DNA from 3 places in the Bacillus sp. Pc3 genome. Region 1 is predicted to be linked to each of the others. Evidence: a T-box and tRNA genes for the amino acid it is inferred to sense, from the RefSeq annotation. Region 1 holds a T-box; the other regions hold tRNA genes.
What was found. A T-box is a leader RNA that pairs with one kind of tRNA and senses whether it is charged. The one in region 1 lies ahead of alaS (alanine--tRNA ligase), so its partner is inferred to be a tRNA-Ala.

Region 1 (3,248 bases):
TTATTGCCTGTTTTTCGGCGGAATCGGCTGGGGGGGTTATAAAGGGGTTCCTGTTTTAATTGAACAGCTGCAGGATCTGTCTGAGAGCATTCCCGGTCTTGCCAAAAACTACAACAGCATGCTGAAGCATCTGCATAATCACACGGATCATTGGCCTGACGGCATGCACCATCGAATGGACAAAATGATTCAGCAGACAGAAACGTTTCTTGCCGGCACGATTGAAAGCACGATCAGAAGCATCCGTTTCGTGCTTGATTATATCCTGATCGCGGCGACGATTCCTTTTCTCGTGTTCTATATGGTGAAGGATATAGACGTCATGAAAAAGACGGTCTGGTATTTGACGCCGAAGTCCTGGAGAAAAAGGGGGAGTGAATTTCTGCGGGATGTGGACGACTCTCTCGGTGATTACATCCGCGGTCAGCTTCTCGTTTGTTTTTTGCTCGGGCTAATAGCCGGCGTTTCATTTTGGCTGTTCGGGCTTCCTTACCCGCTGATTTTGGGCCTTGCCATCGGGATTACGAATGTCATCCCGTATTTCGGTCCTTTTATCGGCGCTGTACCGGCGCTGCTCCTTTCGCTGGCGATTTCTGCTAAAGCTGTGATCATCGTAATCGTCACGATTTTTATTCTGCAATTTATAGAAGGAAACATTTTGAGCCCGCTTATTGTCGGGCGCAGTCTCAGAATGCACCCCGTCGTGATCATGCTGGCGCTCCTTGCCGGAGGAGAGCTCGCGGGCATACCCGGCATGATTCTCGCTGTTCCGGCGGCAGCCGTTTTAAAAGTGACGGCCATACACTTTTTGCGGATCAGGACGGAACATTGACATTCGGGTTCTGCTTGTCTATAATTTCGAGTAGAATACATACGAATCTCGAGTGACGGATATGAGTACGCCGAAGCCCTGTTTAAGAGAGAAGCTCCGATACGCTGAAAGGAGCTTCAGCAGAAGATCGGCCGAAGCTAATCCTGAGTGCAGTTAAAGGCTGCCGCAGTCCTGCGTTACGGGATGAAAGGTGACAGGCCTTTTTCGGCCTGTAATCAGGGTGGTACCGCGAGACAGCTCTCGTCCCTGTGTGAACGCATGGTTTGCATAGGGAGAGAGCTTTTTTGCTGTCGCAAAAGAGAATTTCGGGTAGTGATAAGGAGGAATATAGATGAAACACTTAACTTCTGCTGAAGTGCGTCAAATGTTTTTAGATTTCTTTAAAGAAAAAGGCCATGCCATTGAACCGAGCGCCTCATTGGTTCCGCATGAAGATCCGTCTTTATTATGGATCAACAGCGGCGTTGCGACGCTGAAAAAATACTTTGACGGCCGCGTTGTGCCGGAGAATCCGAGAATTGTAAACGCGCAAAAATCAATCCGAACAAATGATATTGAAAATGTGGGGAAAACGGCGCGCCACCACACGTTCTTTGAGATGCTCGGAAACTTTTCCATCGGTGATTATTTTAAAGAAGAAGCGATCACGTGGGCATGGGAGTTTTTAACGAGCGAAAAGTGGATCGGCTTTGATCCGGAGCTGCTGTCTGTAACGGTTCACCCTGAGGATGAAGAAGCTTATACGCTATGGGCGGAAAAAATCGGCGTTCCGGAAGAAAGAATCATCCGTCTGGAAGGGAACTTCTGGGATATCGGCGAAGGCCCGAGCGGACCGAATACGGAAATTTTCTATGACCGCGGCGAGAAATACGGCAATGACCCGTCAGATTCTGAATTGTATCCGGGCGGCGAAAATGATCGCTATCTTGAAGTATGGAACCTGGTATTCTCAGAGTTCAACCACAACCCGGACGGCACGTACACACCGCTTCCGAAGAAAAACATTGATACGGGCATGGGGCTTGAACGGATGGTCTCCGTGATTCAGGATGTCCCGACAAACTTTGACACTGATTTGTTTATGCCGATTATTGAAGCAACAGAGCGCATTTCCGGAGATGCTTACGGAAAGGATGCAGTGAAGGATACGGCCTTTAAAGTGATCGCCGATCATATCAGAACGGTCGCATTTGCGGTAAGCGACGGAGCTCTGCCGTCAAATGAAGGGCGCGGGTATGTACTGAGACGCCTCTTGCGCCGGGCAGTGCGATACGCGAAAACCATCGGTATCAGCCGTCCGTTTATGTACGAACTAGTACCGACTGTTGCAGGAATTATGGACGCTTTCTATCCGGAGGTGAAAGAAAAGCAAGAGTTTATCGCCAAAGTCATCAAAACGGAGGAAGAGCGCTTCCACGAAACATTAAACGAAGGTCTGGCCATTTTATCCGACGTGATAAAGAAAGAGAAGGAAAAAGGCAGCGGCATCATCTCCGGAAAAGACGTATTCAAACTGTACGATACGTACGGATTCCCGGTTGAATTGACGGAGGAATACGCGGAAGATGAGCAAATGACGGTTGACCATAAAGGCTTTGAAGCCGAAATGGAAAAACAGCGTGAACGGGCGAGAAATGCGCGCCAAGATGTAGGAAGCATGCAGGTTCAGGGCGGCGCATTGCGCGACATTACCGCAGAAAGCACATTTGTCGGCTACAGTGCCGTAAAAGCTGAAGCGAAGGTGATCGAGCTTCTTCATGACGGGCAATTAATCAGCGAGGCGCATGAAGGGGATACCGTCCAAATCCTTCTTGACAAAACGCCTTTCTATGCTGAAAGCGGCGGACAGATCGGTGACAGAGGAGTGCTGAGAAGCGAGCAGGCTGTCGTAACCATTAAAGACGTGAAAAAAGCTCCGAACGGTCAGCATGTACACGAAGGCACGGTGGCTAGCGGCACGATTCAAAAAGGCGCAAGCGTGACGGCTGAAGTTGAAGATCAAATGAGAAGCGGCGTGGTGAAAAACCATACGGCAACCCACCTCCTGCACCAGGCGCTGAAAGACGTTCTCGGCACACATGTCAACCAAGCGGGTTCACTCGTTACCGAAAACCGTCTACGTTTTGACTTCTCTCATTTCGGTCAAGTGACGAAAGAAGAACTTGAACGCATTGAAGGAATCGTCAACGAAAAAATCTGGGAGAGCATTCCGGTAGCGATTGATTTGAAACCGATCAATGAAGCAAAAGAAATGGGGGCGATGGCCCTGTTCGGCGAGAAATACGGCGATATCGTCCGCGTCGTACAAGTCGGAGATTACAGCCTTGAGCTTTGCGGCGGATGCCATGTCACGAATACGGCTGAAATCGGCCTGTTTAAAATCGTATCCGAATCAGGGATCGGCGCAGGTACGCGA
Region 2 (3,248 bases), 1.5 Mb from region 1:
TTCCAGCTTCACGCAGTCGAGTTGCAGACTGCGATCCGAACTGAGAACAGATTTGTGGGATTGGCTTAACCTCGCGGTTTCGCTGCCCTTTGTTCTGTCCATTGTAGCACGTGTGTAGCCCAGGTCATAAGGGGCATGATGATTTGACGTCATCCCCACCTTCCTCCGGTTTGTCACCGGCAGTCACCTTAGAGTGCCCAACTGAATGCTGGCAACTAAGATCAAGGGTTGCGCTCGTTGCGGGACTTAACCCAACATCTCACGACACGAGCTGACGACAACCATGCACCACCTGTCACTCTGCCCCCGAAGGGGACGTCCTATCTCTAGGATTGTCAGAGGATGTCAAGACCTGGTAAGGTTCTTCGCGTTGCTTCGAATTAAACCACATGCTCCACCGCTTGTGCGGGCCCCCGTCAATTCCTTTGAGTTTCAGTCTTGCGACCGTACTCCCCAGGCGGAGTGCTTAATGCGTTAGCTGCAGCACTAAGGGGCGGAAACCCCCTAACACTTAGCACTCATCGTTTACGGCGTGGACTACCAGGGTATCTAATCCTGTTCGCTCCCCACGCTTTCGCTCCTCAGCGTCAGTTACAGACCAGAGAGTCGCCTTCGCCACTGGTGTTCCTCCACATCTCTACGCATTTCACCGCTACACGTGGAATTCCACTCTCCTCTTCTGCACTCAAGTTCCCCAGTTTCCAATGACCCTCCCCGGTTGAGCCGGGGGCTTTCACATCAGACTTAAGAAACCGCCTGCGAGCCCTTTACGCCCAATAATTCCGGACAACGCTTGCCACCTACGTATTACCGCGGCTGCTGGCACGTAGTTAGCCGTGGCTTTCTGGTTAGGTACCGTCAAGGTGCCGCCCTATTTGAACGGCACTTGTTCTTCCCTAACAACAGAGCTTTACGATCCGAAAACCTTCATCACTCACGCGGCGTTGCTCCGTCAGACTTTCGTCCATTGCGGAAGATTCCCTACTGCTGCCTCCCGTAGGAGTCTGGGCCGTGTCTCAGTCCCAGTGTGGCCGATCACCCTCTCAGGTCGGCTACGCATCGTCGCCTTGGTGAGCCGTTACCTCACCAACTAGCTAATGCGCCGCGGGTCCATCTGTAAGTGGTAGCCGAAGCCACCTTTTATGTCTGAACCATGCGGTTCAAACAACCATCCGGTATTAGCCCCGGTTTCCCGGAGTTATCCCAGTCTTACAGGCAGGTTACCCACGTGTTACTCACCCGTCCGCCGCTAACATCAGGGAGCAAGCTCCCATCTGTCCGCTCGACTTGCATGTATTAGGCACGCCGCCAGCGTTCGTCCTGAGCCAGGATCAAACTCTCCGATAAAGTAGTTTGACTGACTACGCACATCGCTGTGCGATTTATTTAAAACTTTGAATTAACAGGTACGTTTTGTCTTGTTTAGTTTTCAAAGATCATTTTGTTCACTTTCTCAAGCAACTTTTTAAGTATATAATAAGTTTCTTTTAAAGTCAACATATTTTTTATAAATGGTGGAGCCTAGCGGGATCGAACCGCTGACCTCCTGCGTGCAAAGCAGGCGCTCTCCCAGCTGAGCTAAGGCCCCGAAGTGGTCGGGAAGACAGGATTCGAACCTGCGACCCCATGGTCCCAAACCATGTGCTCTACCAAGCTGAGCTACTTCCCGATTTTTAAAAATATTATGGCGCGCCCGAGAGGAGTCGAACCCCTAACCTTTTGATCCGTAGTCAAACGCTCTATCCAATTGAGCTACGGGCGCATAACAATGAATGCCGAGGGCCGGACTTGAACCGGCACGGTAGTCACCTACCGCAGGATTTTAAGTCCTGTGTGTCTGCCAATTCCACCACCCCGGCGCGGATGGTATAGTTGGAGCGGAAGACGGGATTCGAACCCGCGACCCCCACCTTGGCAAGGTGGTGTTCTACCACTGAACTACTTCCGCATACAGGATAACTATCCTGTATAATGCGGGTGAAGGGACTTGAACCCCCACGTCATAAGACACTAGATCCTAAGTCTAGCGCGTCTGCCAATTCCGCCACACCCGCGTAACATGGTGAGCCATGAAGGACTCGAACCTTCGACCCTCTGATTAAAAGTCAGATGCTCTACCAACTGAGCTAATGGCTCTTTTTAAAAGACTTATGTTATTATCTTGTCCAAAAATGGTGCCGGCCAGAGGACTTGAACCCCCAACCTACTGATTACAAGTCAGTTGCTCTACCAATTGAGCTAGGCCGGCAAATATGGTGGAGGATGACGGGCTCGAACCGCCGACCCTCTGCTTGTAAGGCAGATGCTCTCCCAGCTGAGCTAAGGCCCCGTATTGGGTAAAGATGGTGGGCCTGAGTGGACTCGAACCACCGACCTCACGCTTATCAGGCGTGCGCTCTAACCAGCTGAGCTACAGGCCCATCTACCATATGAAAGAATCAAAGTTCCTTCAAAACTAAACAAGACAGGGAACGTTCTGTTTATAAGACCCAAGGTCTTATATTCCGTTAAAATCCTTAGAAAGGAGGTGATCCAGCCGCACCTTCCGATACGGCTACCTTGTTACGACTTCACCCCAATCATCTGTCCCACCTTCGGCGGCTGGCTCCATAAAGGTTACCTCACCGACTTCGGGTGTTACAAACTCTCGTGGTGTGACGGGCGGTGTGTACAAGGCCCGGGAACGTATTCACCGCGGCATGCTGATCCGCGATTACTAGCGATTCCAGCTTCACGCAGTCGAGTTGCAGACTGCGATCCGAACTGAGAACAGATTTGTGGGATTGGCTTAACCTCGCGGTTTCGCTGCCCTTTGTTCTGTCCATTGTAGCACGTGTGTAGCCCAGGTCATAAGGGGCATGATGATTTGACGTCATCCCCACCTTCCTCCGGTTTGTCACCGGCAGTCACCTTAGAGTGCCCAACTGAATGCTGGCAACTAAGATCAAGGGTTGCGCTCGTTGCGGGACTTAACCCAACATCTCACGACACGAGCTGACGACAACCATGCACCACCTGTCACTCTGCCCCCGAAGGGGACGTCCTATCTCTAGGATTGTCAGAGGATGTCAAGACCTGGTAAGGTTCTTCGCGTTGCTTCGAATTAAACCACATGCTCCACCGCTTGTGCGGGCCCCCGTCAATTCCTTTGAGTTTCAGTCTTGCGACCGTACTCCCCAGGCGGAGTGCTTAATGCGTTAGCTGCAGCACTAAGGGGCGGAAACCCCCTAACACTTAGCACTCATCGT
Region 3 (3,248 bases), 330 kb from region 1:
GGAAACTCAGAAACGCCTCAGGATTTAGAAGATCCTCCGCTCAGCTATGGGGATATGACAATGAACTCAGAAGAAAACATCGGCTATGCTGAGGATTATGAAAACTTTATCGCGACAGATATTACCGGAAAAAACATTTCCGTGTATCCAAGCAAAGCACACGAAAAATATGAACAGGAACTGGACGAAGAAGGAATTATGACGACCTTTGGCGATCTTCATGCTGATTAAAACCCCGGCCTGCCGGGGTTTTTGAATACAAATAAATGGTTTGATGCATTTTCACACTGAAAACTCATACACTTAATGATGCATAAACCTTTTAAAAGGTTTAATCTTTCCAAAAAAGGGAACTAACGTATTGACATTGAATGACGGAGGGAACAAATGAAAAAGAAGTATATCGGTGCGATTATTGTATTTATCATTACATATGTCTTGTTTTCTTTAGCGGGGGTTCTCTTTCCCATCGACCGGGAATGGTATGACGCGCTGCAAAAACCTGACTGGACGCCGAGCGGATCAGTGATCGGCATCATATGGGCGGTTTTGTTTGCGCTTATTTCGCTCTCAGCAGCCTTGATATACGCAAAGTTTTCATGTAAAGAATCCAAAGCTTTTTGGGTGATGCTTCTCATCAATTATATCGTGAATCAAGGATTCAGCTATTTTCAATTCACACAGAAAAATTTGCTTGCTGCATCTATCGATTGCCTGCTTGTGGCTGTGACAACACTCATTCTGTTGCTCATTGCCGGTAAATACAGTAAAGCTTCAGCCTGGCTTCTGGTTCCTTATTTATTATGGAGCGCTTTTGCCACATACTTGTCTTTTACCATTTACACTATGAACGCATAATAAAAAACCTTGCATAGTATGCAAGGTTTTTTTAATGACCCGTACGGGATTCGAACCCGTGTTACCGCCGTGAAAGGGCGGTGTCTTAACCGCTTGACCAACGGGCCTTATGGCGGAGAAGGAGGGATTTGAACCCTCGCGCCGCTTACACGACCTACACCCTTAGCAGGGGCGCCTCTTCAGCCACTTGAGTACTTCTCCGTATGGCTCCACAGGCAGGATTCGAACCTGCGACCGATCGGTTAACAGCCGATAGCTCTACCACTGAGCTACTGTGGAAAAATCATCATGGTGGGCCTGAGTGGACTCGAACCACCGACCTCACGCTTATCAGGCGTGCGCTCTAACCAGCTGAGCTACAGGCCCATGACAATATAAAAATGGAGCGGGTGATGGGAATCGAACCCACGACATCAGCTTGGAAGGCTGAGGTTTTACCACTAAACTACACCCGCATGTTGTTTGGGGCGATTGATGGGAATCGAACCCACGAGTGCCAGAGCCACAATCTGGTGCGTTAACCACTTCGCCACAACCGCCAAAACAATATTAAATTAAATGGTGGCTCGGGACGGAATCGAACCGCCGACACACGGATTTTCAGTCCGTTGCTCTACCAACTGAGCTACCGAGCCTTTTTATAAATGGCGGTCCGGACGGGACTCGAACCCGCGACCTCCTGCGTGACAGGCAGGCATTCTAACCAACTGAACTACCGGACCATTTTTTTGGTTGCGGGGGCAGGATTTGAACCTGCGACCTTCGGGTTATGAGCCCGACGAGCTACCGAACTGCTCCACCCCGCGATGATAATTAAATTAGATATGGCGGAGGAAGAGGGATTCGAACCCCCGCGGGCTTTGACACCCCTGTCGGTTTTCAAGACCGATCCCTTCAGCCAGACTTGGGTATTCCTCCGTATAAGTGGTGGACCTTGTAGGACTCGAACCTACGACCGGACGGTTATGAGCCGTCTGCTCTAACCAACTGAGCTAAAGGTCCAATGGTAGCGGCGGAGGGGATCGAACCCCCGACCTCACGGGTATGAACCGTACGCTCTAGCCAGCTGAGCTACACCGCCAAAAACAATTAAAATCAAGTGGAGCCTAGCGGGATCGAACCGCTGACCTCCTGCGTGCAAAGCAGGCGCTCTCCCAGCTGAGCTAAGGCCCCAAAATGGTCGGGAAGACAGGATTCGAACCTGCGACCCCATGGTCCCAAACCATGTGCTCTACCAAGCTGAGCTACTTCCCGTTTTTCAAAAGTATGTATGGCGCGCCCGAGAGGAGTCGAACCCCTAACCTTTTGATCCGTAGTCAAACGCTCTATCCAATTGAGCTACGGGCGCAACAATAAGTGCCGAGGGCCGGACTTGAACCGGCACGGTAGTCACCTACCGCAGGATTTTAAGTCCTGTGTGTCTGCCAATTCCACCACCCCGGCATGGATGATATAGTATAGTTGGAGCGGAAGACGGGATTCGAACCCGCGACCCCCACCTTGGCAAGGTGATGTTCTACCACTGAACTACTTCCGCGTTTGGCAATGCGGATGAAGGGACTTGAACCCCCACGTCTGTAAAGACACTAGAGCCTGATTCTAGCGCGTCTGCCAATTCCGCCACATCCGCAAGAAAAACATGGTGAGCCATGAAGGACTCGAACCTTCGACCCTCTGATTAAAAGTCAGATGCTCTACCAACTGAGCTAATGGCTCTTATTACAAGAGACTTATATAGTATAACATATAAAGGTGGTGCCGGCAAGAGGACTTGAACCCCCAACCTACTGATTACAAGTCAGTTGCTCTACCAATTGAGCTACACCGGCTTAATACGCCAACTTATGTATGATAGGAATGGTGGAGGATGACGGGCTCGAACCGCCGACCCTCTGCTTGTAAGGCAGATGCTCTCCCAGCTGAGCTAATCCTCCATATATTACACTTACGTGTAATAGCTTGGCGGCGTCCTACTCTCACAGGGGGAAACCCCCGACTACCATCGGCGCTGAAGAGCTTAACTTCCGTGTTCGGCATGGGAACGGGTGTGACCTCTTCGCTATCGCCACCAAACCATTGAGAGTGTTCTCTCAAAACTAGATAACAGTAAGCATACATTCAAATTGGTTAAGTCCTCGATCGATTAGTATCTGTCAGCTCCATGTGTCGCCACACTTCCACCTCAGACCTATCAACCTGATCATCTTTCAGGGATCTTACTTCCTTGCGGAATGGGAAATCTCATCTTGAGGGGGGCTTCATGCTTAGATGCTTTCAGCACTTATCCCGTCCGCACATAGCTACCCAGCGATGCCCTTGGCAGAACAACTGGTACACCAGCGGTGCGTCCATCCCGGTCCTCTCGTACTAAGGACAGCTCCTCTCAAATT

Region 2: it encodes a tRNA-Ala, which carries the amino acid that the T-box ahead of alaS (alanine--tRNA ligase) is inferred to sense. The anticodon was not compared.
Region 3: it encodes a tRNA-Ala, which carries the amino acid that the T-box ahead of alaS (alanine--tRNA ligase) is inferred to sense. The anticodon was not compared.

Annotation. Positions count from the first base shown of each region.
Region 1 covers NZ_CP010406.1:3,414,666-3,417,913, forward strand. The annotation lists gene SB24_RS16435 (AI-2E family transporter) at 1-832, shown strand, start outside; T-box leader at 876-1,083, shown strand; gene alaS (alanine--tRNA ligase) at 1,164-3,248, shown strand, end outside.
Region 2 covers NZ_CP010406.1:1,960,021-1,963,268, forward strand. The annotation lists rRNA gene SB24_RS09215 (16S ribosomal RNA) at 1-1,347, opposite strand, end outside; tRNA gene SB24_RS09220 (tRNA-Ala) at 1,513-1,588, opposite strand; tRNA gene SB24_RS09225 (tRNA-Pro) at 1,593-1,669, opposite strand; tRNA gene SB24_RS09230 (tRNA-Arg) at 1,686-1,762, opposite strand; tRNA gene SB24_RS09235 (tRNA-Leu) at 1,774-1,859, opposite strand; tRNA gene SB24_RS09240 (tRNA-Gly) at 1,874-1,948, opposite strand; tRNA gene SB24_RS09245 (tRNA-Leu) at 1,973-2,054, opposite strand; tRNA gene SB24_RS09250 (tRNA-Lys) at 2,061-2,136, opposite strand; tRNA gene SB24_RS09255 (tRNA-Thr) at 2,173-2,248, opposite strand; tRNA gene SB24_RS09260 (tRNA-Val) at 2,254-2,329, opposite strand; tRNA gene SB24_RS09265 (tRNA-Ile) at 2,344-2,420, opposite strand; rRNA gene SB24_RS09270 (16S ribosomal RNA) at 2,521-3,248, opposite strand, start outside.
Region 3 covers NZ_CP010406.1:3,080,247-3,083,494, reverse strand. The annotation lists gene SB24_RS14830 (TraR/DksA C4-type zinc finger protein) at 1-231, shown strand, start outside; gene SB24_RS14825 (TspO/MBR family protein) at 388-858, shown strand; tRNA gene SB24_RS14820 (tRNA-Glu) at 894-965, opposite strand; tRNA gene SB24_RS14815 (tRNA-Ser) at 969-1,059, opposite strand; tRNA gene SB24_RS14810 (tRNA-Asn) at 1,063-1,137, opposite strand; tRNA gene SB24_RS14805 (tRNA-Ile) at 1,148-1,224, opposite strand; tRNA gene SB24_RS14800 (tRNA-Gly) at 1,240-1,313, opposite strand; tRNA gene SB24_RS14795 (tRNA-His) at 1,322-1,397, opposite strand; tRNA gene SB24_RS14790 (tRNA-Phe) at 1,418-1,493, opposite strand; tRNA gene SB24_RS14785 (tRNA-Asp) at 1,504-1,580, opposite strand; tRNA gene SB24_RS14780 (tRNA-Met) at 1,588-1,664, opposite strand; tRNA gene SB24_RS14775 (tRNA-Ser) at 1,684-1,776, opposite strand; tRNA gene SB24_RS14770 (tRNA-Ile) at 1,784-1,860, opposite strand; tRNA gene SB24_RS14765 (tRNA-Met) at 1,863-1,939, opposite strand; tRNA gene SB24_RS14760 (tRNA-Ala) at 1,959-2,031, opposite strand; tRNA gene SB24_RS14755 (tRNA-Pro) at 2,036-2,112, opposite strand; tRNA gene SB24_RS14750 (tRNA-Arg) at 2,130-2,206, opposite strand; tRNA gene SB24_RS14745 (tRNA-Leu) at 2,216-2,301, opposite strand; tRNA gene SB24_RS14740 (tRNA-Gly) at 2,321-2,395, opposite strand; tRNA gene SB24_RS14735 (tRNA-Leu) at 2,405-2,488, opposite strand; tRNA gene SB24_RS14730 (tRNA-Lys) at 2,499-2,574, opposite strand; tRNA gene SB24_RS14725 (tRNA-Thr) at 2,612-2,687, opposite strand; tRNA gene SB24_RS14720 (tRNA-Val) at 2,717-2,792, opposite strand; rRNA gene rrf (5S ribosomal RNA) at 2,816-2,931, opposite strand; rRNA gene SB24_RS14710 (23S ribosomal RNA) at 2,982-3,248, opposite strand, start outside.